Regions from separate parts of the Lacticaseibacillus sp. 22 genome, predicted to be linked through region 2. Evidence: predicted binding sites of a transcription regulator. Region 2 holds the regulator's gene; each other region holds the start of a gene.

Region 1 (10,200 bases), on a different contig from region 2:
GACTGCGTAAACAATCCAACCACAAACCAACCCGCTTGAAATAGATGCTGCGCCGACACACTGGCGGCGTGAGTTCCAACGCCAAGCCCGAACCATAGAAATAGGAAAGTCGTGATATCAAAAATCGAACTTAGCGGTCCAAAAGTCAATGTGTAGCGCAATAATCCCTTGGCTCGCCATGGTGTCGGTTGCGCTAAGGTTGCTTCATCCACATTGTCCCATGGAATCGTCATTTGCGAGGTATCATAAATCAGATTTTGAACCAGCAATTGAATGGCCAGCATCGGTAGGAAAGGTAAAAAGATACTCGCCACCAACACCGAAAAAGCATTACCGAAATTAGACGCAATGGTCATTTTAATGTACTTCATAGCGTTAGCATAAACGCGACGGCCTTCTAGAATCCCATCTTCCAACACCAGCAAGCTTTTTTCTAACAAAATAATGCCGCTTGCATCTTTGGTAATATCGGCAGCTGTATCCACGCTGATGCTGACATCCGCTTCACGCAACGCTGCAGTATCATTGATGCCATCACCCATGTATCCGACTGTGTGACCGGCCGCACGCATGGTTTTAATGATTCTGGCTTTTTGCATCGGACTTAGTTTCACAAACAAATCCGTGGTCTCAACTGCCTGTCGCAACGCGCTATCATCCATGGCGTCAACGTCATTACCGGTTGCAACAAGCTGATTGGCAATTCCTACTTCCTCAGCAACATGCTGCGTAATAATGGCGTTATCGCCGGTCAGAACCTTAACCCGGACACCATGCGCGCCTAACAACCCAATTGCTTCTTTTGCATCGGGTTTGGCCGGATCAAGAAAACCCAGAAAACCAGCCAAAACCATATGCTGTTCATCCGACGGCGTATAAATTTCCTGTTGATGGACGTCTTGACGATATGCCACGACAATCATGCGCATACCTTGACCACTCATGGCCGCGTTAGTTTGTTTAAGTTTTCGGATCCGCTCAGGTGTCAGCGGCAGCACATCACCATTGAGTTGCACTCGGTCACAAACCGCCAGCATTTCTTCAAAGGCGCCTTTTGTGATCATCCATTGATGCGCATCGTTAGCAACGACAACCGTCAGTCGGCGGCGTTCAAAATCAAACGGAATCTCATCAATTTTGGTCAGCCCGCTTGGTAAATCGGTTAAAAGATGCTGATGCTCACGGGCATAATCCACCACTGCAGTATCCATCAAGTTGTGCCACCCGGTTTGATAATTAGCATTCATATATGCCATCCGCAACACTGCCGGATCGGTTTCGCCCGTAGCATCAACATAGCGCATCACAACGACCCGGTCCTCAGTGATGGTCCCGGTTTTGTCCGTGAAAAGCGTATCAATTGCGCCAAGATTTTGAATGGCGTGCAGTCGTTTCACAATGACTTTCCGCTTCGACATCGCCAACGCCCCTTTTGCCAGGTTACTGTTGACAATCATCGGCAGCATTTCCGGTGTCAGTCCGACCGCCACCGCGATGGCAAAAAAGAATGCCTGGGACCAATCGTGCTTGGTAATACCGTTAATGACAAAGACCACCGGCACCAGCACCAACATCATGCTAATTAAAACCCGGCTAATGGCGCGCATCCCTTGCTCAAAACTGGTCGGCGCCGGCTTATCGCTAATTTGACTCGCCATGTCGCCAAAATAAGTCGCGTCTCCCGTTTTTAGAATAACGGCCGTCCCCGATCCGGAAATTACATCAGTTCCCATAAAAACGAGATTAGGAGCATCAAACAAGCTTTGTTCATCGCTTAAATTCGCCGCGCCTGCTTTCTTCTCTACCGGCATCGCTTCACCAGTAAACGACGACTGATTGACAAATAAATCATGAGTCGCAACTAAATAGGCATCAGCCGGGATCATATCACCGGTCGCCAGCTGAACAATGTCACCAGGCACCACTTCATCCATGGGGTGCTCTTTGGTTTCACCGGCACGTGTGATCGCCGTGGTATTGGCAATCAAGGCCGCCAATGCATGACTTTCCTTTTGAGAACGGTATTCCTGCCAAAAATGAATGGACACCGATAAGATAATCATCAAGCCCATCATTCTGGCGCCGTCATAATCCGCAGTCATGGTTGAGACTGCACACAACAATAGCAATACCCAGACAAAGGGTTCATTGAATGCAGCGAATAAAATTAAATACCACGGGCGCGGATGTTGGGTAACAACCGTGTTGGGGCCGTCCTGTTCAAGCCGTTCTGCTGCCTCTTGTGAAGACAAACCCGCTTCTTGCGTCTTCAAAGCTGCAAAAATGGCTTGTGGTTCTTGCTGGCTGTACCGTGTCAGTGCAGCAGTTTTCTCCTGAGTCGAAGCATCGCGCCTCGATATGGTTTTATTGAACATCATTATTTGTTATATAAACTGTGGAAGCATGCCGCTATGACACGAATTAAAGCTTTATATCGTTCCTCCTCATAAATTTGACGTATGCATGTCGTCTCTAGCAAGCATCCGCGAGACACTTACTGGTTTCATCATACTTGGCAAGGTTTCAGAGCCCATGTTGCTTAATAACAGCTCATCAATACATTTCGCCATTGAGTTTGTTTTGACCACATGAGCACCTTCCACTTAATGATTGCACTCATGTCTGCGTGGGTGCCGCGTCGCTATTATCCATAAACTGCCATTGTTTCCTCACTCCCTCGTTTTCATGCCTTAGCCGAAAAAATATAACGGTCTAAAACAATTAGCTTTACTCAAAGCTTAACTTGACGGTAAGATGGTTGTCAAAGGTAACTAAAAATAACTGCTGTCAGGGAAACAAAAGGCGCTTGTTGGCATGAGGTCTAACCGCGCCGGCTCGCGCTTCGACCATAACGCGCTCACCAGCCCAGAAACCTGCGTGTAAGGACCTCGAACGCGACGGCCAAGCCCGGGCCATCACGCCCGAGGCCGCTTACACTCCGGTTTCTAACCGGGCTGGTTCACGCTCACTTTCTATAACGCGCTCCCCGGCGCAGAAGTCTGCGTGTAAGGACCTTGGTCGCAATGGCCAAAGCCCGGCCATCACGCCCAAGGCCACTTACACTCCGACTTCTAACCGCGCCGGCTCGCGCTCACTATCTTTTTGGAGGCTAAACATGATTTCTTCAGCATTAGCTCAAGCCGCGGCTGTTCGTGCAGGTACCGTGACGAGTGGTGACTTGATTGACATGACTGCAAAAAAATTAACCACGCGCAATCTGCAACTGAATGCGGTAACGTGGACGAGGTTTGATGCGGCAAAGCATGAAGCCGCGGCACTCACGGATACTGGTCAGCCTTTTTTCGGGGTCCCTTTGTTTTTGAAGGGACTCGGTCAAAGCCTCGCCTGCGCTCCAGAAACGGGCGGCAGTCGCCTTTTTAAAAATGCCAAGGCAACCCGTACGAATAACTTTGTTCAGGCCTTGCAAAGACTGGGTTTCATCATTGTCGGTCAAAGTAATGTGCCGGAATTCGGATTTAAAAACATTACCGATGCTGCACTTTACGGACCGGCGCGAAATCCTTGGAATCTGGCCTACTCACCGGGTGGCTCTTCCGGCGGTGCTGCAGCGTTGGTTGCCGCAGGAATTAGCCCGCTCGCAGCCGGTTCTGACGGTGGCGGCTCTATCCGCATCCCCGCTTCATTTTCTGGACTGATCGGGTTAAAACCAACGCGCGGCCGTGTTCCCACCGGTCCCGATGAATGGCGCGGCTGGCAAGGCGCCTCCATTAATTTTGCCTTGACCCGGACGATGGCAGATACCGAAGCGCTCTTACGCGGTTTAGCCACTACTCAATTAGCCGCACCGTTTATTGCCCCACCACTGCGGCTTGATCAAGTCAACGACACGCGACCGTTAAGAATCGCTTACACAACGCAATCTCCCGTGGGCACACCGGTCAGCAGCACCGCCATAACTGCCGTCGAAAAAGCTGTCGATGCGTTGCGCGCTGCAGGGCATACGGTGACCGAAGCCGCTCCGGATGTAGACGGTGTTGCGCTCATGCAGGCTTATTATCTGATGAATGGTGGCGAAACGGCTGCCATGTTCCAAGCCTACACCGATCAAACCGGTCGGACGGTTACGCCTAACGATATCGAGTTAATCACTTGGGCCATTTACCAAGCAGGGTTGCACACCACCGCCGCTGATTACAGCCGGTCATTAGGCATCTGGGATCGGGCCGCTGAAGCTTACAGTCGATTTCATGAAACTTACGACTTGCTGTTAACCCCGACCACCGCCAAAACCGCCCCGCGCATTGATGCCGCGTTACAATCACCAGCGATCATTGAAAAAATGCACCACGCAGCCGAGCTTGACCCAAGCGAACAACAAACGCTGATCTGGGATTTATTCGAACCCAGTCTCACCTATTCACCATTCACGCAACAAGCGAACTTAACCGGCGCCCCAGCCATCAGCTTGCCGACCGCTATTTCAGATGAAGGCCTGCCACTAGGGATCCAATTTACCGCCGCCAAGGGTCGTGAAGATCAACTTCTACGGATCGGCTATTGGTTTGAACAACACCATCTTTTGAAAATGTTGCCAGTAGCGGAATAAGGTCGCCAGCCGCAAGCCAATCTTCGCAAGCGACAGGATAGCTTTTAGTTAAAAATACGTTCCACTATCACAGTATGCAAAAAGCCTTGGTCCAATTTTTCGGATCAAGGCTTTTTACTTGCCGGTCTTTTCAAACTAACGATCACGCTAACCTTGTTTACTTACTTTTCACCTCAGCAACGCCTGCTTTGAAGTTGACATAGCGTGCCAACGCAAAAAGATAGTCAGATAGCCGGTTGCTATATTGCAATGTGACGGCGCTCAAAGTGTCATCTTTAGTAGCTAATTGATCCAATGACCGTTCTGCGCGCCGGGCCACTGTTCTGCCGTATTGTAACGCGGCTGCTAGCGGATGTCCGCCTGGCAAAACAAACGCTGTGATATGGGGAACGGCGGCCATCATTTGATCAATCGCATCTTCTAGTGCTTTCACATGTGCTTCTGTGATCGTTTGGTGCCGCGGAACCGCAATATCCGCCAGCAGCTCATATAATTCCCGCTGCCGTGTTTCCAATGCCTCCGTAAGCCAGTTAAATCCTGGCATTGCCTGCGCTTGAGCAGCAACATAGCCGAGCCACGAATCGAGTTCATCAAGTTCGCCTAGTGCCACAATCTGCGGATCGTATTTTGGCACCTTCTTACCGTTAATCTGTTTGGTCGCACCGTGATCCCCGACTTTTGTGTATAGCTTCATGACTGCCTCCTGTCTTCAACCCTGATGAGAAAAGCGTTTCAATCCCTGTTGCAAAACCAGCACCACTATCGGATAAAACACGAGATTTCCAATGGCGTGATAAGTATCAAACAATAAACCACTTAAATAATAAGCCCAAAAGCCAAGACCATTCAAACTACCAATGACCGCCATTCCTAAACTAACGATGAACCCGTATAAGTAGCCAAGCAGACCGGCTATCCCAATCTGAAGCCAAAGTGTGCGCCGAATCAGTGGTATCAACGTTACGATAACTTGAACCACGACTAGGCACATCGCATAAGCAACAATCTGTGGCAACGTCCACAAGCCAAATCCTAAAATCAGATTTGAAACCACCAAGGTACTCATGGTCAAAGCAATGCCCCACCGAATTCCCAGTAGCAGCGTTGTCACCATCAAAATATCCGTGACGGGCTGAACATTAGGAATCGGTACTTTAATAATGCGCAAAACCGTACACAAGGCGGTTAATAAACCAAGCAAAGCCACCGCCCGGACAGGCGATGGCTTTTTGGCTGCTACTGGCAACTTCATTTAGTCACACTCAAGTCAAACACAACTTTATCATGGTTCTTAACCGGTTGCTGCGAGGCACCTTTTTTAGCCATCTTGCCATTGATGGTGTACAGCCAGTATGTTTTCTTGGCAACATTTTGCTTCTTGCCAGCGATCTCGGTGATGAAGCCCTTGGAAGCCTTGACTTTCCAGCCCTTCTTCAAACCGGTCATAACAACAGATTTTTTAGGTTGCGTAATTTTCTTATTCGCAAATGCCTTACCGTTTTCCTTCAGTTGATACGTGACCACAATCTGATTGGGTTTGCTGCTGCTTTTGGCCGTACTGCTAGCACTGCTGCTGCACCCGGTAAGAACCAACATCGCAGTGAAGAAGACAACCAGTGACCGTAAAACTTTCTTTAACATGAACCTACATCCTCCGTATCGTTTATTTAATCGGGCAAGCACCGCCAGCACAATCGGTTTGATCCACTAATTCGAGATCTTTTTGATCATGATCGGCATTTTGAGCCGCAAAAACCGCTGCAACCGAACCGTGAATCTGTTGGCATTTCTGCTTGTAAGTCTGGACGTCAATTGGCTCTTTTGGTGCTTGTTTAAAGCCTGCGCCAACGTATGGCAGCATTGACGTGGACTTGATGACATGCCGATATTGTGATAATAAGTCAGCAATCTGGTCAGCTTCTTCAGGCTGGAAGGTCACGGTGCAACTCACCGCATTATCAGACCAGTACGTTTGCAAGAACGCTTGGGTGGCAATTTGTTCGGCAATCGAAACCGTGCCTGCCGAAGCAAATGCCGGATCATCCGCATGCGCTGCACGAATCGGAAATTCAACGACCATCGTATTTTTAGTGTAAACATCCGGTTCAATGTGATAGCCGCATGCCTTCAGTGCCGGCAATAGCGGATCATTGGCCTGGAACCGAATCCGTTGAATCAAATAACCGGCATAATGGAAATGCATGCCTTCGGAAACACCCGCCAATTTAGCCACAGTTCCGGATGGTTTAACGGTTGTGTGCTTGCGCGACGGTTCGCATCCCAAGGCTTCAGAATAAGCTTTATCCGCGTTGACCACCGTACGATAAAGCCCATCAACCGCTTGTTTAATTTCCGGATCATAAACCGGTTTCTCAACCATTTTACCCGTATGCGGATCAACAACCGGTTCAAATCCGGAAACAACTCGATGACCGAAATCATCCAGGAACCAGTCTTGAATCCCGGACATCGAAATGCCGATTCGCCGGTTCTTCTTGATAATATCGCGTGAAACCTGCCAGTCGTAGTTGCTAAAGGTGACCCGTTTAGCATAACGCGCAGCTAACGTGAAGGCCTGTTTTAGCTTCCAACCTTGCTGCACGGCCACAACCGGGAATACTTCAAATAAATTGCAGGGCTCACCGTTGGCCAAAGAAATTTCGCCGCAAGGATTTGTCCCTTCGACATCCGGATCATTGGCGGCATTTTCGCCATCGACAATGCGTCCATAGCGCCGGGACAAGTCGAGATTGACAATGCCTGGTTCGCCATTTTTGGCAATCGCCGTCGCAATCGGTGCATAGGCTTCAAACTGGGTATCAATCGCAACACTGTTATTCGATGCCCAACGATGATGATACAGTTGCTTTTGATCCTGCTTCATGGTGATAAACGCATCATCATCAGCTGAACCTAACGACATTTCGGCAGAACGGCGAACATTACCTGCGACAACGGTTTTACCAATCAGATTACCAATATCGGTTGCATCAACCGCCGTCAAATGCTTACCAACTCGCGCATTAAGCACGTTATTGATATCCTGCAACATTTCAACTAACGGCATGGGCCCTGAAGCCGTACCGCCAAAGCCATGAATGCGCGCGCCTTTTGGTCGAATATTGGTAATGTCTAATACCAATTTCGTTTGGCCACTAGGATTAGTTGCGGCAAAATGGTGATCAATCACCTTGGCATTGGCCAAAACCCAGCCTTCGCGCGTATCCGGCAAAACATACCGATCGTTGCGTTCGGTTGCATGGGCTTGTTCCCATGCTTGTCGATCAACCGCGCCCATCTTAAGTGAAGCTTCATAACTGGCGCTGCGCCGATCAATGACAATCGTCAAATCAACCGCACTGGCTACTGGTGGCAACTTGGCGATATTGTCTTTGGTGACGGAAAAACCAACACCGCCGCCTTTCATCAATTCATCAAACATGAAGGAATATGGCATCGAAACAGCAGGCTGATCAGCAGAAAAATCGGCTGGTACAATGTGTGAATCGCCATATGGTTGGGGACGAATCGCAATAAACCAGCAATTATTCAATGCATCGCCATTACGCTTTTGATAATCCGTTCCGGAAATCCAAAGGTTACGGCCAGATGGCGTGCCTGCCAACCCATAAATAAGTTTGAAAAGATTGCGCGCCTCTTTTTGCAAGGCCGTTACTACTTTAGGATCCGGATCCGCAGTATGTAAACGCGGATCAAGGTTAATATTGCCTTCAACAACGCGCTTGACGGTTTCATCCCAATTTTCGGTTCGCTCTTCATTCGGCAGCCACCGCGCATAGGTCCGCTTGTAGGTTACCCAGCCAAGCTCCCCCCAGTGCGGCTTAATTTCTTTCTTAACCTCGGCAATGAATTCAGGCGCCAAGGTGATCGGTTTCATCATAACTTGCATATCCGTCCCTCCCGTATACAAGATATGGTATAGCCAAACGAATCTAATATCAAGATATAGATTAATCAATAACAATTCGTTAATGCTGGCGATGACCGGTCAAACAGAGAATGGCGGGCTTTTAAAAAATTCAGGATGACATTAAAAAAGCCAGCGTCACATCACGCTAGCAAGTTATCAGTTATCACCATAACGCGCTCCGATGCAGAAACCTGCGTGTAAGGATCTTGGTCGCAATGGTCAAAGCCCGACCATCACAACCAAGGCCACTTACACTCCGGTTTCTAAGCAGCCCTGTTCACGCTCACTAAAACACCGGTCCCACATAAGGACGAACGAGCACATGATCTAAATCCAGTGTTTTCAGCTCGGCAATATCTGTTACAAAACAAGTAATGGAGCCGGCGAGCATCAGGTTCATTTTCATGTCCGTCAGTTGTAGCGCCACAATTGGCATGTGGTGCGCATACGCATAGCCGATTTCAAAGGCGGTTCCCGGATCAGGGTCTTCGCCAATATAATCCAAAATCGCGACCATCACCGTTGCTTGGTGCAAGCCGCGAATATCTTCACCAAAAACCTGTCGCTGCCAAGCTGGTGAATTTTCCGTCAAACCTGCTTTGTTAGTATCATCGCGTGGTGAAAAAATACCGCTAACGGACTCATTTTCATTTAAGGCCGCTAATACCTGATTCAACCGCTTTGTCTGAGCGGGGTCAAAAAAAGGAGCGGCAAGATAGACTTGGGCCATATTTTCCTCCTAGCAAGCATTGCGGCAACTCTATTGTCGCCAATGCCTTATTTCCGGTGACAGCAACTTGCGGGTAAAACATAAGGAACCTTGGCCATCATGGTCAAGGTTCCTAAGCAATGCCAAAAATAATGTGCCGTTGCTTATCGCGCAACCGATATCTTCTGACAATAGCTAAAAATCGCGTTGCTGCTGCCATAAATATTCAACAATATCATGATCAACGAGGCGATTCTCATGGAGCAAACTGTGGGCTGCCCGTGGTCCGCGAATGACGACCTCCGTATAGTCCTTGATCCGATCCTTCACCAGATAACGCACCGCAAAGCTGCTGTTAATCGCAACCTCACCGTCATGGCGACCTCCAAGCATCAAGTCTCCGGCAATATTTAGCCATCGCAGATCAGCAGGAAGATTGTCAATGGTTCGCTGAAATTGCTGATAAATAGGGGCTGTGTGTTCCGGTCCCTGGCGCGTCAATGACCAGTTTAGAATCGGTGAGCGCTGAGCAACTTCTAAGTCATTCATAGGCGCAGCAATAGTGACTAGGTTGGCGACTGGCACAGCTGGTTTGCTTAATAAATACAACACTGCCGTCACACCGCCCATTGAGTGTCCAATCAGATTAAGCTGACTGAAAGCTTGTTGCGCCTGTAAAGCCGTAATCACGTGATTTAATCCGCGTAATTGCGCAGCTGGGCGTACGGTTTTATCGGTGAATAGCACTTGCACCGCAGCATGATGATTCAAGTTCAACCGACCACGCAAACGCACCCTGCCATCAGGGGCAACAATCGCGACAACATCTTTACTCAAGCCATAACGACGCTGCATACGCCACAACATATGGCCGAATGAATACCGCGTACCTAAATGGCCGGGGATGAACAAAGTCGGCGTTGCATCCATGACTAATGGCACCGGCGCATATCCGGGACGACCCAGTAATATAAAGTCTGCTAAACCGCCCGC
Region 2 (10,200 bases):
CGATTTGTGATCGCGGTTCCACCCAGGTTGCCGACAGTCTTGCTGCGGGCCACTTCATTGGCGCGTAACCTGCGCAACAGGGCCATTAGGGCAATCTCGAGAAGTGGTTCGGATCAGATCTTGCAAGGCTTTCAGCCACGGCCTTACTCTCTAGTAGATGATCCTTTATTGCTTCCGTCTTCGATAGTTACATTGAACCACAATGTCCGCTTTGGTGCAAGTAATTTTCTGAAAGGGTAAAATACCAAGTCCACTTGGTATAAAATAAATATACTTCTCCGGTACGATTATTGACAAATGGGGAGGCATATACCTTGGAAAACGAAAAGCAAATTATCCAAACGAGATTTGGAAGTGCTCTGATGCGACTTCGCCTGGACCAACACCTTACTCGTCAAAGCGTTGTCGATCATAATGACCTTTCACTTAACGCCTTAGCTAGCATTGAAAATGGTCAAGCTCTCGTGAAATTAGACACCCTTATGATGCTGCTGAAATACTACAATATGTCATTAAAAGATTTTTCCGAAAATTACGTAAATGTAGCCAACAATTCAGATTTCAGTACCTTGATGAGTCAGTCCATCACACCAGATACACGATTCTTCATTCTTGATACAAAGGGCGCAACTTCAGCAAATAACTACTCTGACCAAGATTTCTCTCAATATCACTGGAACTCCCGTCAATTTAACAAGGTGCGCACCGGAGACTGGTTCATCTACCGTCGCCCAAAAGGCAGTTCTAAGTTTTGGTATTTCTTTGGTGCTGGTCAAATAGGTCCAATCACTCACGATGCCCAGAACAATCAACATGCCAAGATTGTCAACCCAATTGCATTCACATATTATCTCACCCCTGAGGACTTAATAGATTTTCCCTGGTCGTTTCGTCGACGAACTAGGCAAGATTGGTTGTACTTTTTCAATCAATACGGCATGACTGAAATTCAACAAACCGATTTCCAAGGACTTCTAAATGTTGTCTTAAACCATATGGATAGTCAGACTTCGTTACCTCTCACTCCTGAAATTCTCCAAGAAGACGTTGCTGTATACCAACACATTCAACGCCATGAACCCGAGCTAACGGAGAAAGTCGAGCCTCGTAAAGAGAGAATCGGACAAAATCAACTCGCCGAATTGGTGCGGCTGAACTATGGTTATCAATGTGCAGTCACTGGAATCCATACTCGCTCGTTGTTAATTGCATCACATATAATCCCTTGGGCGTCTTCACCAGAAAATCGGTTAGATCCCAGCAACGTAATCTGTCTATCGCCACTGTGGGATAAAGCTTTTGACCAAGGGCTGATTACATTTGATGCATTTGATCACACTATCCGATTATCATCACAAGTTACTGAAGACACTCATCTTTACCAAGAACTAGCCCCTTTTAAAGGAAAGCTGCTACGCCAACCCACTAAGGATAAACCCCAAACCAAATTTCTTGCTTATCATAATCGAAATATTTTTAAAGGCTAAAAAAACTATCTTTAGCACCAGTTACCGCTAAAGCCCGATCCCCTGGAAAGCTCGTCTAAGCAGAGTGATCTGTATTCAAACATGTCATTGTAGCATTTTTCAATTTAGGGAGCATATTTTACTACCTAGATCCTTAAACTAGTGGTATCTAACATCGATATTTGCAGTGATAATAGTAATCAGCAATCAATAACTTTTTAGCAACACTCACTGTCCATACTACTTCAGATAGCATGTCACTTAACGTTTTGCTGTTTGTCGTTGCCCCGATGCTGGCCACTAAATCTAGTACTCGCGGATAGGGTTTTTGAAATTCGAATTCGCCGAGCCATTAAATACAACGCATTGTTCATCTCTGTGATTTCGTGTAAAAACTAGCGCCCTTCTATAAATAATTATTTCAATTTTGAAGATTATCAAAACGAATCGCCCCAACATGGCATCTAGTGAATGAATAGTAGCGTCTATTGAAAAAACCTTTAATCTGCCAAAGGGTTCCGGCGATTTTCACCGTCAACGGTAATTTCTTTTGCCAAGAACCGTACCCGCTCCATAATGCGTTTGGCTTTTAACATTTCCGAGTTGCCACGGTCCGTCCCTGCCAATGACTCGGTTAATTCGGCCATACTCTTGTTTGAACTGAACAGCGTCGGCATTTTCTCCTGCATGCGATATTGCAGAATAATGCCCAGTACGTCATCCCGAACCCATGGACTGATGCTTTCGGCGCCAATATCATCAAGCATTAAAATCGGTGCCCGCTTCACGCTATCAATCTTTTTCAACACGCTGTTATTGCCGATTGCGTTCTTCATTTCAACGACAAACGTCGGCACATGAATTAATGTGGTTGCGATACCGCCTTTGCTTGCTAAATCGTTGGCAATCGCACCTAACAAGTATGTCTTGCCAACCCCAAACGGCCCACTTAAATATAATCCCTGATGAAACGCCTTAGGATCGGCAACAACCGCTAAAACAAACCGGTTTGCGGCCAAAAGTGCATCAAGTCGGTCATCGGTTGGATCATAACTGTCCAAGCTTGCATCGCGAATATCTTTAGGCATGTTCACCGAGGTCACCAATGAGGCTTGCTTGGCTTCTTCGTCTGCCGCTACTTTCGCATCAGTCGGTTCATACGCCACGTCAATCAAACCGTTTGCCACGACAAGCTTGGGTTGATAGCCAGGCGCCAATGGTAATTCGCCTCGGGCAATCTTGTTACGCTCACTGACAAATTCATAAATCTTGGCAGTTCCGCGGTCAATGGCATCATTGGCTAAATCCGCTTCATGCTGCTTCAGGAAAGTCTGGACTTCCGGATCCTGCAACGCTTCTTTGACCATCTTAAAATACCGCTCCCGCCACTGTCGGGAATCCATCAACATGGCCAGACGCTTGCGCATATCTTCCATTAGTTCTTACCTCCTTTATCACCAAGCTGCCGAAGTTTCTCCAATTGGGCAGCCAAGGTTTGCCGATCAGCTTCACTGACCTTCCTTTTCTTTGGCTGATAACCTTCTTTGGCCCAATCCGGTAGTTTTTCTTGCCGCGTGCCTTTTGTTTGAGTTTGACGACGTTTTTGGCCAGTCGCCTTTTGATGCTCAAACGCATGGATCTGGTTTAAGGCAGCTTCCGGGCTGGTTACATTGGCTTTTAACCAGCTGTTGGCAATCGCATCCAACAACGCCTGATTAATACTGTCGTTGGTTCTGAGAATATAATCAATCAGAATATTAATCGTCGGTGCGTCAAAAACATTGCGCTCACTCAATTGCTGAATGGCGCGCAGTTCGTTGTTAGCCGGATACATGCGCGCGTTTTTAGCCTGTTTCGCCGCAGTTAAAAACTGCCGCGGTGGCATACTTTTGGCCCGCTTAAGCAATGCCTCATCAGCACTTGCTACTTTTGGCGTCTGGGTTGGAGTTTGCGGTTTGGCATGTGGCTGCTGGCGCGTATAGCTTTGTTCGGCTAGCCGGCGCAGTTGATTCAAATCGATTTTTCCCGTCATAACATCGGTCGCGCGACTGATCAAGCGGGCAAAATCAGGCGGTTGCAAGCCGTAAAATGCCGCTACTTGATAAAGTGCCGCTTGATGTTTAGTCAGTTGTCCGGTTTGCAGATTGCTATTGGCCAACAACGATTTTAATAAGTCCCAATCGTAGCCATCCCCGCTTCCCAACCGTGGACGATTTGCCGGCTTTTGGGTCACGGCTTCTTTAGCGGCCACAACAGCCGGTGGTTCCTGGCTGAGGTCATGGTCAAAGCGAAACACATCCAAGAAGCTGGCGGTAATCTCTTGCCATTCCGGACGCCGCACCGGTTTCAAGCTAAACTTGGCTACCAATTCATCGTAGCGATTCTCGCCCACTTTGTCATACAGCAGGAGTCCTAACAGGTCATCTTTGAAAAAGGCATCGGGACTCACCGGTGGGTAAAGTTCATACGCATAATAACGGCCCAATGAGTCAACTTGCGAATAAGTGCGTAATAACCCCACTGCTTCCAATTTCACGCGCGCAACAAACAGCTGCTCAATGTCAATATCCAAAAGATCCAACAGCCAAAGTTGCGGCCGCCGATCCGTGACCAAGGCGCGGTCTTTGACTTCTTGCCATAAGCTCAGGTAAAGCGCCATCGGAACCGGGCCAACTAAGGGTTGATAAAGCGAAACTGCCACTTTTTCGTCAAAGTCGCTAAAATAACCTGCTTTGGTCAACACAAACCCGGCTTGCGGAATAAACGTATCAGGGCGCTGCATGACATTCACCTCTTTTCAGACAACGGACCTGAGACAATCGCCTCAGGTCCGTTTTGTTGATTACTTCAATCACATTTACTTCTTAGTCTTTTCCTTCTTCATCATATCCTGAAGCTCTTGCATGAAGACGGACATATCCTTAAATTGGCGGTAAACACTGGCAAAGCGAATATAAGCGACATCATCGACATCCGCTAATTTCGACATGACATATTCGCCAATAGCCTGACTGGAAACTTCATTTTCACCAATCGCGCGCAGTTGATTTTCAACCGAATCCACGATCCCTTGCATTTGTTCCATGGTCACCGGCCGTTTTTCAGCAGCCCGGATGAGCCCTTTAAGAATCTTCTCGCGGTTAAATTCTTCCCGCGTGCCATTCTTTTTGATGACCAATAACGGGGTCTGTTCAACGCGTTCAAAAGTTGTAAAACGAAACCCGCAGTTCTCGCACTCACGCCGACGCCGGATTGCCCGACCGCCGTCTGTGGGACGCGAATCGACAACCCGCGAACTATTATGATGGCAATGGGGACATTGCACGACTCCACCTTCTTAATCAAAGTTTGATAGCTTATTATAGCACGTGCAAGCCGCTTATGATAGTTGCTCAAGCCGGTGAATCAAGGCTTTTGCCTGGTCAATCGTCGCGGCTTGTGTCCCGTTGTTATCGATCACAAAATCAGCCATTGCCGCTTTTTTGGCTAATGGTATTTGGGAAGCGATGCGTTCTTGGGCCGCTTCTTTGGTCAAGCCATCGCGCGTCATCAACCGCGCCAACTGCACCTCGGGATCAACCGTCACCACCGCAACGCCATCAAACGCATCGGCATAGTCAGCTTCATACAAAAGCGGGATATCCCCGACAACGATGGCGGCACCGCCTGCTTTGGCTTGAGCAAGCGCTTGATTAATCGCTGCACGCAAATACGGGCGATTAATTTGGTTCAATGCTTCCATACGTCCCGGCTGCGAAAACACAATGTCGCCCAGTTTGGCGCGATCAAGGGTCCCGTCCTTGCGTAAGACCCCCGGCCCAAACGCTTGGACAATTCGCGCAAGCACCGGTTGACCCGGTTCAACAATGCGCCGGGCAATCACATCGGCATCCACCACCGGAAACCCAGCCGCTTTAAATGTCCGACTTACCGTTGATTTGCCTGACGCGATGCCGCCTGTCAGCCCTAACAAAAAGGTCATGCCAGTTGCCCCCCTCGATGTAGCGGCTGGCAATGCGGGCAATAATGCGTGCCGCGTTGACCGACTTTAATTTTGACAATTGTGGTGCCGCAACGATCACAAGGCGTCCCTTCACGATCATAGACATGCAAAGCATCCTGAAACGAACCGCGATTGCCTTCTGCATCAACGTAAGTATGGGCACTGGTACCGCCAGCGGCAATGGCGTCGTCCAATTCCTTGATAATCGCATCATGTAACGTGTGAATCTCCGCCTTGGTTAAGGTATTAGCTGGCTGCAGGGGATTGAGCTTGCTGAGCCATAAAACCTCATCCGCGTAAATATTACCGATTCCGGCCACAACAGTTTGATCCAGCAAAACCGATTTAATGGCTTTATGATGCCGCTTTAGCTTTTGGGCAAAGTCACTTTCGCTAAAAGTAGCAGCAGTCGGCTCCGGCCCTAGCTTGGCCAGTGCTGGCACCAATTGCTCCTGACCAGTGTGAATTAGCCGCATTCGGCCAAACTTACGCAGATCGCGGTAACGCAACTGGCTGCCATCCTGAAAGGTAAACGTCACATGATCATGCTTATCCAGCGGCGTTTTGGCATCCGAAACAACGTAATAGCGGCCTTCCATGCGCAAATGACTGACAATCGTCATGCCGTTGTTAAGCCGAATCAGTAAATACTTACCGCGGCGATCAATCGTGTTGACAGCAGCGCCCACAACCTGTTTTTGAAAGGTTGCCAGACCATTAATTAGGATTTTCTCCCAGTTTGTGCTAATCGCGGTGATTTTTTTATTTTTGACTAACGGTAACAAGGAACGGCGAACCGTTTCAACTTCAGGTAATTCAGGCATGAGTTCTCCTTATTTCGCATCAAACCAGGTCGGTCCATAATGACTTTCGACTTTCAAAGGTACCGCCAGTGAAACAGCCGAGTCCATAATCTTAGGCACTAATTGGCCAAGTTGCGCCATTTCAGCAGTCGGAGCTTCAAAAATCAATTCATCGTGTACCTGCAGCAACATTTTCGCCTGCAGATGGGCCTCATCCAACGCCTTTTGCATGCGAATCATCGCGACTTTAATGATATCTGCGGCACTCCCTTGGATCGGCGTATTCATCGCCGTTCGTTCCGCAAACTTGCGCAAGTTGAAATTGCGGGAGTGAATCTGGGGCAGATAACGACGGCGGTGGAAGAGCGTTTCAACATAGCCGTCTTCACGCGCTTTCTTGACCATATTTTCCATGTAATCGTGGACTTTCGGGTATTGTTCAAAATAACCGTCGATAAACGCCTTGGCCTGTTTCCGCGAAATCCCGATATTTTGTGCTAGGCCATAGTCACTGATGCCGTATACAATCCCAAAGTTCGTGGCCTTGGCTTGCCGGCGCATATCCGGCGTGACCTCATCAGGTGAATCGAGGCCAAAAATTTTCATGGCGGTATTTGCGTGAATGTCAACGCCGTGTTTAAAGGCTTGCTGCATATTCTCATCACCCGAAATATGCGATAACACGCGTAATTCGATTTGCGAATAATCCGAGCTAAAAATCTGCCAATCTGGATGAGAAGGGACAAAGGCTTTCCGGATAATCTTACCTTCATCCCGTGCTGGAATATTTTGCATATTCGGATCAACGGAACTCAGGCGCCCGGTTTGCGTCAGTGTCTGTAAATAACGGGTGTGAATTTTATGATCCGGCATTTGTGCTTTCAACAAACCCACCACATAAGTCGAGTTTAGTTTGGCCCAGCCGCGATAATCCAGAATATCCTGAACAATTGGACTAGCCGATTTCAATTCGTTTAAAACATCGACACTGGTGGAATAACCGGTTTTGGTCTTTTTAATCACTGGTAAATTAAGTTTTTCGAATAACACTTCGCCTAATTGCTTTGGAGAATTCAGATTAAATTTAACGCCGGCTTCACCATAAATTTTTTCTTCCAACACCTTAATGCTTTGCGAAAATTCGGTTCCCATGTCCTTTAAGGTTTGAGCATTTAACGTAATACCTTGAATTTCCATTTCTGCCAAAACCCGCGCCAGTGGCATTTCCATGTCCGTGAAAAGATCCGTCTGTTCCTGTTTAGCCAAGTCTTCGGTTAAATCAGGACGCAAGGCGAATAAGGCCTGAGACTTACGAGCGAATTGTTCAAACAGCAGTTTATCTTCAGGCACTTGACGCTTAGCACCTTTACCATATACATCTTCATCGCGAGGCAAGTCATGATAATCATGGTCTTCTGCAATTTTACCCAGATCATTGCTATTTTCATCTGGATTAATCAGATACGAGGCCAACAAAACATCGAAGGCAATGTCCGGCAACTTCAGGCCAAGACGATGAGCAGCCACAATATTGCGCTTGCCATCAAACACCGTTAAGTCGCGGTTTGAATCACCAAGCCACTTAGCAACTTCCGGAATCGTCAACAATGACACATCCGTGCTGACGTAAGTTTCTTCTTTAGTCCCAATGAAAAAGCCCACTTGTTCAGCGGTATGATAATTATCCGCTAACATTTCAATCTCAAAGGTTAACGGTTCGGTTGTTTTCGTGAGCGCCAAAATTGATTGGTCATCCAAAACGGAATAGTGTACAGGCTGTGACGGTTTTGCAACATCCCCGCCAATTTTCTTCAACAGGGAATTCATATTCATCTTAGTATAGAAATCGCGTAACTTCGCCAAATCGGGACCGTTATACTTTACGTCTGCAAGATCGATGGTCACAGGTGCATCGCGGTCAATTGTGGCTAACTGCTTGCTCAGGTACGCTTTGTCTTTGTCATTGATGAGACTTTCCTTCATTTTGGAAGTCTTCATCGCATCAATGTTGGCGTAAAGGTTTTCGATACTGCCATATTGCTTTAGCAGTTTTAAAGCCGTTTTTTCGCCAACCTTGGTGACCCCTGGATAATTATCTGACGTATCACCCATTAACCCCTTTAGATCAATAATCTGAGTGGGGGTAATGCCAAGCTTTTCTTTAACGTGTTCCGGCGTGTACGCCTCAAGTTCATTAACGCCTTTGACCGTGACCTGCACCGTTGTTTGATCCGTCGTTAATTGCGTTAAATCACGATCACCAGTCACGATTGTTGTCTGCCACCCTGCATCATCAGCTCGCTTAGCCATCGTTCCGATAATGTCATCAGCTTCATAATCCTTGAGTTCATAATGCTGAATGCCCATATCGTCGAGTAATTCCTTGATATACGGCAGCTGCTCTAACAACTCGCTTGGCGTCTTCGCCCGACCGCTTTTATAATCCGCGTATTTAGCTGTTCTAAAAGTCGTCTTGCCAGCATCAAACGCAACCAAGGCAGCATCTGGTTTAACCGACTTTAAAACAATCTCGAGCATATTGTTAAATGCGTAGATGGCATTGGTGTGCAGCCCATCTTGATTGGTGAAACGATCGAGTTGATTGTACAGGGCAAAAAAGGCACGGAATGCGATTGAGTTGCCGTCAATCAACAATAATTTAGTTTGACTCGTCATATATGAGCTTCCTTTTCTTCTCAAACCACCGCTATCGATGACATGAGTTAATTGTCATCATTATTGTACCAAATTCTTTGCCTTTGTGACGGCACGTTCCTAGTTAAGGGGGATCATCTCATAGCCGTTGCGGTTTGATAGGTTGCAGTGGGTGGTGGCCGTCCATTGATACACGTTTCTTCGTGCAAAAGCTTACGTGTAAGGACATTGAACGCAATGGCAAAGACCGGGCCATCATGCTTAAGGCCGCTTACACTCTGAGTCCTTGACACTCACTTTCTATAACGCGCTCCCCGGCGCAGAAGTCTGCGTGTAAGGACCTTAAGCGCAATGGCCAAGACCGGGCCATCACGCTTAAGGCCGCTTACACTCCGACTTCTAACCGCGCCGGCTCGCGCTCACATAAAAAAAGCCGGTTTCTGACCGACTTTTGCTTTTATTAATTGTTGTTGTCGCCAACGCCTAGGATCTGCAAGATGGCGGTGAATAGGTTTAAGAAATCAAGATAAAGCATAAGCGCCCCGACAACGGCTAGTGAGCTGGTGGAAATAGCTGCTTGTCCATCGCTGCCAGCCGTCAAGTATAAGTTCTTCAGGCGCTGAGTGTCCCAAGCGGTCAACACGATGAAGATGATCAAGATCGCATAAGAAATCAACATCTGCATGCCGCTTGAACCCATAAACATGTTAACCAACATCATGATGATGACGCCAAACAATGCAGACATCGCGATATTTCCCGCCTTACTCAGGTCACGCTTGCCAAAATGGCCAACCATGGACATGACGAAAAAGACTACCGCCGTTGTTGCCAATGCAACTGCAAGGTTAGATGTCTTTGCAACCATCGCAACGGAAGCAAAAGTGAAACCAAAACTTGCGGACATCAGATAAAACATTAAAGTTGCATAACCCGGACTTGCCTGGGCCCGCCGTCCAGTCACAAAGAAGGACAGGATCAGCGGCAATGCTGTCATAATCCAAAAGATAATTGGATGAGCACCCACAAAGTTGATGTAATCATTCTTAAGGGTAACTCCTAGTAAATAACTTACGAGCGCCGTCACAACCAGCCCGCTCCCCATCAAGGTGTAGATGCGGGAGAAGAACTGCGTCAAGCCGGCCTCGTTTACAACACGGCGTTCTTGCATATTGCGTTCATTCCTTTCAACTATCTATAACTATTATAACCAGATCAAAACATTTTGTCAGTCAGGCCAAAGACCGATTTGCATCTTGGTGAGTCAAACCGT
Region 3 (10,200 bases), on a different contig from region 2:
TCTATCCCAAGTAACATTTCGTTTTGATAGTGACTAGCAAGAGCGGCTTGTGTTCGTTTCATCCCGGCGTAATCCGGCAGATCATCACGCCCGCCATCATCAGGATTATCAAATTCAAGATGCTCAGTGGTGACAACAGGTGCCTGAGTCTGCGCTAAATAATCCCGCAACTGGGCTTCAGAATCAAATGAATACAGTGTATGCATATGCTGATCATAAATCGTCACGAATGGTTTCCTCCTTCAATAGTTCACCACATCTAAGCCAAAACGCCATGGATGACGCCTACTCACATTTTGATTTAATCATAGCATAGACACGCGGTAATGATTGCAAAACCTTAAAACGCACCGATTCAGCTTTTCAATGTGTAATTTTGGTACCCTGTTTTTAAATCCTAGTGATGAGCGGCAAACAAAAAGGTTCTAAGTTAACGATCCTGCCAATCAGGATAGCTACTTGGAACCTTTTTTGGTGGCAACCATCAAAATTATGCAAACTTCGAAATTGGACCGGCTGCATGTTTGGCTTGTAACGCCTCAAAAGTCTGGGGTGATAGCTTGCCTAGATCAACTAGCTTAGACTCGATCTGATCAAGCACTGTCGCCCGATCTGCTGCAGAATGCATGAAATCATACCGATCACGGTCAATGGTAATCATGGATGAGCGCGTGTAACCTTTTGCCCAATCTTGATAGGCAGCATTGACACGTCGATAATATGCGACCAATTCCGGCTTTTGGCGAATGTCTTCCATATCCCGGCCGCGACTTTGAATTTCATCGAGTTCATGATCCGGATCGATTTTGAGATAAACGGCTAAATCCGGCAACCCGTTCCATGGACTGCCATTGACGTTACTTTGCATTTCCTGAGACAACGTGACATAGACGTTGTAATCAATGTCATCGATTTCGCCATGTTTATGCAATTGTGACGCCATCACAAAGTCTGATTCCAGTGACGAATCCATGATCGCATTCTCCTGCGTCACGGCTTTTTTCAATTGCTGATAACGGAAGGTCAAAAATGCAATCTGCAACATGGCCCCGGTTCGTTTACGACTGTCAGCGCCGGCACCATAGAACTTCTGCAGCATATTGGCAATCATCCCATTACCTTCAACATCTTCATAATACGCAGGTGCTTCCATATCCGCTGACAAAACTTTTGTCAAAGACGTTTTTCCTGCACCAATACTGCCCAGAATGTAGATCACAAATCTCGCTCCTCAATTAGCTTAATTAGGTTACAACAAATTAAAACATTACCACATCAATAGCAAAAGTGCTATTTAAAGTGTCTTTAAACCAAGTTGCTTACGCCCACGATTGAACCAAGGACTCACAGTGAACGCAAGGATATCATTGATGACATAAATGCTGGAGTTGATCGCCATTGCCAAGCTCGCATCGCCTTGCGCAAAGGTGACAGCCCACAAAATAAGCTGTGCAATCCCGCTGAACAACCACCAGAAATATTGATTGTTGTACCGCAAGAAGCAAACAATGCCGCCTGTTAACGAAATTGCAAATGCCATACCATCATAAACTGGGCGAGGATCATTCGTGAATTGACCGATTAAGTACGCACTGACTGCCCAAACCACCAAGGTGAAGCCAATGGACAACACCCATTTCTGCAAGTTGAAAGTCTTCAGATGGTTCTTGGTATCGTCATTCCAAGTCCGCACACTAATTAACACCGGCAGATCCAGGGTAACCACGTAAGCAATCTGTTCGAACATGGAAAGGTAATTGCGGGCGGTATAACCAACAAAAATAAAGCAGGCCGCACTCAGCAACCCAAGCCAGCCATTGACAGCCTTGGTCGCGTTAATTGCCAGCACACAAAGTACCCCTAAGGTTGTGCCGATAAAAGTAATGACGGTAACAGCAGTAATTTTTGCATCCACCAACGTCATCAGCTGACACCCAAAGGCAAACCAAAATAAATAATAATTCTGTTGCGGCCATCCTTTTAACTGATGCAGCAACCAACTAAAATAATTCCCAGACGTTTGCACAAAACAAGACTCCCTTAAGTTTCAGTTTTCGTTGTACGACAACGACCGTTTTTATTATGCCGCAAGAAAATCTGAAATGTAAGTCTTGAATATACAATATATTGGTGGTAATAGGGAAGGCCACCACAACATGTACTAATTTTGGAAACCCTTTTCATGGTGATTAAATCAGGATTGTTGTGAAAAACATAGCCCCAGCATCTGGTTGAACATTTCGAAGACAGACTAAATACCCGTCACCTGGCGTGAAGCACGATAAAGACGATCCAACAAAGCCTGATCATGAAGTTCTGGTCGCTGATTCCATGCCGATAAGCCGGGATACCCGCGCAGACCGTGCCATAATGCCGGGGCATAGATAACCCCGCCTTCTGCTTGAGGTGCAGTTGCGGCGTAGAGTGCGGGTAATGCTGCTTGCTGCGGGGATTGGCGCATCCAAGGCAGCACCCGAAAACTCAGTGCGGCCAGTCGCATGGGCCAGGCCGTTGCTTTCGATTGAATCACCTTAAGACTGGTTGCCGCCAGTCCCGGGCTGGACGCATTCACCATGACCGCGTGTCCGGCTGCTTTAAAAAGTTGGTTGAGTTTGACCGCCATCATAGCTTGAGCCAATTTGGACGTGATATAAAAATGCCATGGGCGATAGTTGCGCCCGTCAAACTGGTTAAACGTCAGCTGCGGGTTGCCCATTGCAATTGACGCAACATTAACCACCCGAGCTGACGGTGCCTTTTCTAGTAGCCCCGCCAGCCGCAACGTGAGCATAAATCCGGAAAAATAGTTCACCGCCCACGTCAATTCAACGCCGTCAGCCGTCACGATTCGCTTAGCCGGCATCATAACCCCGGCATTATTGATCAAAATATCTAAACGCGGCAGCACCTGCAAAAGGCGATTTGCCAGCCGGTTAACTGCCTGTTGCTCACTAAGATCCGCGGCCATGAAGGTAATGGCTTGCCGCTTCGTCTGCTGCTTTAACTTAACAACCGCCAGCTCGCCTTTGGATTTATTTTTACCTACAATCGTCACCGCCGCGCCATGTCGCAATAACGCGGCGCTCATGGCTAGGCCAACCCCGCTTGTTCCACCGGTCACCACGACAACCTTACCCGCAAGATTAGGCATATCACGCTCGCTCCAATGACGTTTAGGTTTTTGCATGTCATCATCCCCTCGGCCAAGCTACTTAGCTTTACGGCGTTTCAGCAACACCCGCAAATCACCTTGCGCATGCTGAAACTTAAGAAATTGCTGGCGGGTTTTTTCAACCAACCGGTAACGTTGCGGATTCTTTTTGTAAAAGTCCTGATGATAATTTTCTGCAGGCCAGAAAGTGGCAGCAGGTTCAATGGCCGTCACAATCGGCCGCACATAACGCCCGGAAGCCGCCACCTTAGCTTTAGCGGCTTCAGCAATTTGACGTTGGCTCGGTCCGGCAACGAAAATGACAGGACGATAATGACCACCGCGATCTTGAAATTGCCCCAATGCATCGGTTGGATCCGTTAATTGAAAATACAAGTCAACCAATTCCTGATAGTGAATCCGCCGCGTATCGAAAATAATCTCCACTGCTTCGACATGGCCAGTCTGGTCACTGATGACTTGCTCATATGTCGGATTGGGTACGTCCCCACCTGTGTAACCAGAAATGACTGATTGAATACCGGGCTGATCAACAAATGGCTCAACCATGCACCAGAAACAGCCACCAGCAAAAATGGCCCGCTCCTGATAAGCCAGATCATGCTGAAAATGTGCACTAATATCCGTTGTTTGCGCACCTTCAGAATCACCTGTCTGCGCCCGATAAAAATCGGCTACATCCGGCGTCAGGTTATCGCGAATCGCCAAGGGTCGCAAGCTTGCTTTTAGTTGATCCCAGCTCGCCCCGACAGAAGCGCCGCCTTCCACCTGCTGTTTGGCCCGCACTAACTGTTGGCGCTCAAACGCACGCGTGCCTGGCGCTAATAGTAAATTGGTCAACTTGGCAAGATAAGCTTCGACTGTCAGCTTCATCATCCACCGCCTCCACTTCAAAATTCACCTTAAGTATACGCGCGCACGGCTGATTTAGATAGTGCACAATCTTTTCGAAAATAACAGGGCACCTGCAAAAAATGACTTGATTCTCCGTTCACCAGCACTCACAGGCGCAAAAAAAACGCCTACTTGATGATGTGACTAAGCAGACGTTTCTTTTCAAGCATCGTGGGTCCAGACTTCCTTCAAACCCTGATCGCGAAAACTCGTATTATCCAGCCAGGCAACTTTAAACCGGCCATCTTGGTAGGTCACCTTGCTAACACTGGCATTGGTTAGTTCGGTTCGATTGGGCAAAACGCCTCCATGTGCACGTAACCATAACAAGCTAGCCGTGCCGTGACTCACGACGAGTATATTGGACTGACCGGCTGTTTCCGCCGCTGCAACAATCCGACGCAAGGCAAAATCATAGCGCGCAATAACTTGTTGACTGTCTTCCGCCTGATTCGTGGTATCGGCGGCATGAAACCCGTCCGCAATCGCTTCAATCGGCACTTTGCCACTGGTGACCAGCTGATGATAATCCGGAACCTGAAAAACTTTCTGGGAAACGTCTTCCAGTTCACGGCCTTCAAAAATGCCATCATTTTGTTCACGTAGACCGCTGTCAGTTTCAACTGGCAACTTTTTTTGCATCCCTAATAAGATCTGCTGGGCGGTTTCCTGCGCGCGAATGAGATCACTTGCCACTACACGCTCTACCTTCAAACCGTTCGTGCGCAAACCAACGCCTAAAGCAAACGCCTGTTTACGCCCGCGCGCATTCAAGTGTGAATTCGTCACGCCTTGAATTAAGCGGCGCACATTACCTGCTGTTTCACCATGTCGAATAATATATAAATTAATCACGATTGACCCTTTCCAAATGCCTTGTTGCCAGTAACGCCGTTTAAATAAAACTCATGCCGGGCAAAAATTTTTCGTGCCGTCATTGAATCACAATTACTTTTTGCCGAAGATTTGTTCTTTCAGCCGTAAGCCAGTTGGTGTCGTTGCTAGGCCGCCCTCACCGGTTTCCCGCAATGTTGCTGGCAACTGCATGCCGACGCGGTTAACCGCTTCAATCACCTCATCGGCCGGAATCACACTGATGCAACCGGCCAATGCCATATCAGCGGAAATCATGGCTTGACTTGCTCCCAGTGCATTTCGCTTCACACACGGAACCTCCACCAAGCCGGCAACTGGGTCACAAACCAACCCCAGCATGTTTTGCAACGTAATCGCAACGACGGTGGCTGCCTGTTCGGCACTGCCGCCATTAGCACAAACCAACGCCGCCGCAGCCATCGCACTGGCCGAGCCAACTTCTTCCTGGCACCCGCCTTCTGCTCCGGCAATCCCGGCATTATTTGCAATGACCAAGCCAAACGCGCCAGCGGTAAAAAGAAAATCAAGCTGCTGATCATGCGTCAGATGCAGGCGATCACGCATCGCCAACAAAACACCGGCCAGAACTCCTGCCGATCCCGCAGTCGGCGTCGCACAAATCAGTCCCATTTTAGCGTTCACTTCATTAACTGCCACTGCATTGCGAACAGCCTCCATGATCGGCTTACCGCTCATGAACCGGTCAGCGGCAATATAATGGTTCAGCTTTTTGGCCTCGCCGCCGGTTAACCCGGTGACACTTTTGACCCCGGCAATGCCTTCCTTAACCGAGCGTTCCATCACTTCCAGATTACGGCTCATTAAATGACGGATCTGTGCTTCAGTCCGCGTTGAGTTTTCGACTTCCGTATGCACCATGAGTTCGGCAACCGAGGAGAAGGCATGACTTTGTTCTACAAGTTCTTTAACGGTATAAAACATGATAAGCTCCTTTATTAGCCAGTTCGTAACCAGTTGTTAGCGCGTCATCACTCAAAGTAAGTGACATTGCGCATATGCGGTAATAATTTCAATTTGGCCAAAATATCATCATGATAATCATCCGTTTCAATGATCATAATTGCCTGTTCCCCTTTAGCAGTGCGGGTCACCGTCATTGTCCCGATATTAATGCCGGGATCGGAGAAAATCTTGGTGACCTGCGCAATCATCCCCGGCACATCGTCATGAATGGTGATATAAGTCGGCTGACCCATGCTCAACGATATCTTAAACCCATTGATTTCCGTGATCTGAATATTCCCGCCACCAATGGAAACCCCAGTGACCGCTAACCGGTGATCACCGGCTTGCAAAACAATATGTGCCGTGTTAGGATGATCAACCTTATCGCTTTTCGGCACAAAACTCACTTTAATGCCTTGGTCATAGGCCAGCTTCAGCGATTCCGGCAACCGCGGATCATCAGGTGCCATCCCCAACAGCCCTGCTACTAGCGCCACATCGGTACCATGACCGCGATAGGTTTTGGCAAATGATTCATAAAGGTAAATCGTAATCGTCTCCGGGGTTTCGCCAAAAATGTCGCGCACTACTTTACCAATCCGCGCTGCCCCGGCTGTATGTGAGCTACTTGGCCCCACCATAACCGGTCCAATAATATCAAAGACGCTGTGAAAACGTACATCTGGCATAGTTTTCTCCTTTAGATGACCGAAGTCGAAGTTTTCAATCGTTCAAGCCGACAACCCGTTCCTTAATCAGTGTGATTTTACCACCCTGATGTTTTCACTGCTAAGTTTTTATCAGCTTTTTTTGAAATCACATCAAGAATCGAAATCATGACAAGTAGTTATGCTTACCGGACAGCGGCAGTATTTTGAACTAACCGCGCAAATACCGGCGCTAAGGTTCGCACCCGCTGTTGTATGTCCAACCATAGCTTATCAGGCGTTTGCAAAAGCGGGTCGCTTGCCAAATAAACCCAGCCAACCAGAAATTCCGCACTTTTTACGGTCTCAAATCGTTCAATCGTCTGTGCCAATGACGCAGCGGTTAACGGCACGGTTGCCTTAGCTGTATGCTCACTAGCCAGTAACCAACTGTCAGGTAATGTCGAAATAACACCAGTGATACCTGAAAAATCGTTCAGTACAGGTTTACTTTCGCGCAAACAGGACAGCCACAAAAACAGGCGATCATCCCAAAAACCTAACGCCAGATGTGGCAACATTTTATAGCCGCGGCGACTCGTGGAGAAGGCTACCCAGGTGTTTGGCGGCGGGTTCTTATGCCGACGCCGATGTTGGGCAATATGGGCAAAGATTGGTTGGTTCGGCGTCTGCAACAATGGCACAATGCTCTGCGCGGCTTGCGTAAACTTCGGATCCAACTGTTGCCGAATCAAGGCCATTCGCGCACTCAGCGTTGGCGCAGCAAAAACTGCAAAGTCGTCACTGGTAAACACCCTTTCGTCATTCCTTTCTTTACACTAGAACATGTTACAATGAGGTCATATTGCAACGCGTTGTCAGGTTTCAACATTACGACTCGCGTTCACACAACAAGACGGTTCACCAAGGATCGTTAAATTGTTATTTGATCAAACCAATCATAAGGAGGCTTTTCATCATGGCAGAAGACAATATGCAGGAACATCTCAACAGTGCACTATACGGCGCACCGCAAACCAAACCCGACGAACGCCGCAAGTACATGGGCTCATTACGTGAACGGGTCGCTTTATGTATCAGCAATCAGGAACTGACTGATCCCAAACGACAGCATCAGGTTGCCCCATTATTAAAAGATTTCCATGACCGCAACTATAAAGCCCTACTCAACGGCAAACTTGATAATGCCATTACCGGTCCTTACATGAAGCTCCTCACCGATGCCAATGTGCCATTTACATTGGTTGCTAACGAAACGGCCCAAACTGCCGATACCGCGCCAGGGCTGCTTATTGTGGCAGCCACTGCCATCAATCAGGCTAACATCACCTTGCCGCCACTTGACGACACGCAAGAAAAGCCTAAGAAAAAGTGGTTTTAACTTATTTAAGCAACCGCTAAAGACGTTTGGCGCAACTTAACAAATATAATGGAGTGTGACCGCACCTAAATGTCAGCATCGTGACCGTAACGCGCAGAAGCATGATCATGAACGGTGTCACCCAACCGACCTTCAAGCAAATTTACCACGCTGAGGTCGGTTTTAATATGACCTCGTTTACTTATCTCACAGCAAACAGCCAGTTTAGCAATGCCGGGGCAAGTGCGCGTGATTCGCCCATGTCCGGATGCAAAGGCGCAGCGAGATCCGGTACCGGATTGACACTAATTACGTTCGCCTGCCCATCTGCCTCCGGATCATATGGTGCATACAGATTATCAATCACAATGTCGACAGCTGCTACCGGCAAATCAAGTGTGGCGGCAGCTTTTAGCGCCAGTTGCTTGTAACTGTCATCAATCTCGTCCGTCACGTCATACAAATCGCCACCGGTTTGCGGATGCGCGGCAGTGGTTAAGAAAACCTGCTGCCCGCGTTGAAGCACAGTCTCAGGTGTCAACGCTTGTGCCTTTAACTGACGGCGCGCGCTAGCATCAAGCTGCAATTGCCGGGAAGTCGCGCGGTGACCATTTTTCAAGGCGATCAATTCCTTAATGGCTTTGCGCCCATCGCCTACAACATTAGCTGCTGCGGTTTCCAAGACGCTGAGCACTTGTTGCCCGATGATGGTAAAATGGTAGGTCGTGCCGCGTGCCATCATTTCAATGAGCACCCCATGATGGCGATTGGCTTCATGAAAGGCTCGGTCAAACTGCTTTTCAGTCGGTGGTATCGAAAACTGCTCAACCGCTTCGCCTTGGCTGCGTGCCTCGGGTTTCACCACAATACTTTTATGCGCAAAGCTGTGCTCAAAAGCTGCTTTGGCATCCGGCCATTTAGTAAACTTAGCCCCACGTGCAACTGGTATTCCTGCTGCGGCCAGCAACTGTTTGGCTGTGTGCCGATGAGTGGCAACGATCATGGCATTGGCTGGCTTATACTTGGTAACAACGCCGTCTGCAATGACTTGTGTCTGGGTATCCGTGGCAATTTGCACCAGGTTCTGTTGCCGATCCAGTATCGTGAACTGATACCCCCCATCCATAGCAGCTTGTAACAATGCCTGGGTGTTTTCCGATAAATCTGTCATCCCCGGCAACTCATTGGTACTGGTTAAGTCCGCCTGTGCTTGCCGACTCAATGACGCATCCGCAGCTGTTTGGTCATGAAACGTTGCAAGAACTTGACTGGCAAGGCTCGTTTCCGGCTTCACTAATCGCGTCTGCATCAATTCAAAAGCTTGTTTTTGTTGCACATCAATGCCAACATGATTTAACCATGTCGCCATCGCATCCAGCATTGCCGGCAGCTCGGCGACTTTGGCATCAGGTGCCATCTGGGCAATTGTCCGCGCCTGCATGACAGCATGCCGGCGTACTTCACTTGCCGCTGCAACCGGAATGGCCGGTTGACTTAGCGCAAACCAGCAGCTATCACGCAAGAATGTCAGCATTTGGGTCGTGATCCCGCTAGCAGCGTACGGATCAAGCTCCACCAAAACGTCCAGCGCAAGAATTCGATCCAAGTGGTCTGGATCCGTCACTTTTTGAACCAGTTGCCGTTCCTGATCCGGTGACGGCAAAAATGCGCGGTGACCGTTAGCTGGAGAAGCAGAAAACAAGTAAGTCAACAATGGCAACTGCCGCGTTAACCCGTCTGCTACCAACTGATAAACTTCATTACGATAGGCAACATATTCCGGACCATGGCCCTGAAAATTCTCTGCTGTGTACAACCGTTCAAATAGTGTTTCCGGTAAAACTATCCGGACCGTTTGCTGGTTCACTTTTTCCGCGGTAAAAGCCGATAAGTGCCCTGCTTCCGGTAATGCCGCCCAAATTCGACTTAGCCCAGCCCGTAACTGGTCAATAACGGCAGGAAAATCGTCTAGTAATGGGGTTACGATTTGCAACACTGAAGCAGAAAGTGGCTGAACCAAAGCATGGCGGCTACGTTGCGGCCACTGCGGTAAGTTGGTTTCTGCCGGCAGAATGGGTTTGACAGTTCGAATCACACCCATTCGCGTCTGGGCGGCCAAACCAAACAAATGTTCTTTTTGAATCAGTTGCCAATAATGATTCACAATGTGTCATTCCTTTAATTGATGATTTAAAATTAGATTAACACGCAGCCGGCAGGTTTAACAGCATGCTTGTAAGGGTTACAGCATTTTTTGACTGTTA

Evidence for each region. Region 2 encodes NrdR, which represses ribonucleotide reductase genes. Its sites were predicted from a motif close to ACACNATATATNGTGT; they were not measured.
Region 1: nrdJ (ribonucleoside-triphosphate reductase, adenosylcobalamin-dependent) is a predicted target of NrdR. The motif match lies at 8,493-8,508, and genes of this name have one in related genera.
Region 3: pnuC (nicotinamide riboside transporter PnuC) is a predicted target of NrdR. The motif match lies at 2,118-2,133, and genes of this name have one in related genera.

What each region holds. Positions count from the first base shown of each region.
Region 1 is NZ_JBVAYD010000003.1:10,671-20,870, forward strand. It holds gene mgtA (magnesium-translocating P-type ATPase) at 1-2,375, opposite strand, end outside; gene ACWP87_RS02350 (amidase) at 3,116-4,567, shown strand; gene ACWP87_RS02355 (cob(I)yrinic acid a,c-diamide adenosyltransferase) at 4,725-5,261, opposite strand; gene ACWP87_RS02360 (ECF transporter S component) at 5,277-5,819, opposite strand; gene ACWP87_RS02365 (DUF4430 domain-containing protein) at 5,816-6,208, opposite strand; gene nrdJ (ribonucleoside-triphosphate reductase, adenosylcobalamin-dependent) at 6,231-8,477, opposite strand; gene ACWP87_RS02375 (nucleoside 2-deoxyribosyltransferase) at 8,785-9,228, opposite strand; gene ACWP87_RS02380 (alpha/beta fold hydrolase) at 9,403-10,200, opposite strand, start outside.
Region 2 is NZ_JBVAYD010000012.1:5,948-16,147, forward strand. It holds gene ACWP87_RS07285 (HNH endonuclease) at 315-1,487, shown strand; gene dnaI (primosomal protein DnaI) at 1,967-2,902, opposite strand; gene ACWP87_RS07295 (replication initiation and membrane attachment family protein) at 2,902-4,248, opposite strand; gene nrdR (transcriptional regulator NrdR) at 4,324-4,791, opposite strand; gene coaE (dephospho-CoA kinase) at 4,846-5,448, opposite strand; gene mutM (DNA-formamidopyrimidine glycosylase) at 5,445-6,293, opposite strand; gene polA (DNA polymerase I) at 6,303-8,948, opposite strand; gene ACWP87_RS07320 (Bax inhibitor-1/YccA family protein) at 9,388-10,098, opposite strand.
Region 3 is NZ_JBVAYD010000019.1:26,997-37,196, forward strand. It holds gene ACWP87_RS09465 (PHP domain-containing protein) at 1-227, opposite strand, end outside; gene ACWP87_RS09470 (deoxynucleoside kinase) at 491-1,219, opposite strand; gene pnuC (nicotinamide riboside transporter PnuC) at 1,295-2,026, opposite strand; gene ACWP87_RS09480 (SDR family NAD(P)-dependent oxidoreductase) at 2,252-3,187, opposite strand; gene msrA (peptide-methionine (S)-S-oxide reductase MsrA) at 3,209-4,048, opposite strand; gene ACWP87_RS09490 (histidine phosphatase family protein) at 4,229-4,921, opposite strand; gene sdaAA (L-serine ammonia-lyase, iron-sulfur-dependent, subunit alpha) at 5,015-5,884, opposite strand; gene sdaAB (L-serine ammonia-lyase, iron-sulfur-dependent subunit beta) at 5,932-6,597, opposite strand; gene ACWP87_RS09505 (DUF1054 family protein) at 6,762-7,370, opposite strand; gene ACWP87_RS09510 (YueI family protein) at 7,535-7,957, shown strand; gene ACWP87_RS09515 (hypothetical protein) at 8,139-10,103, opposite strand.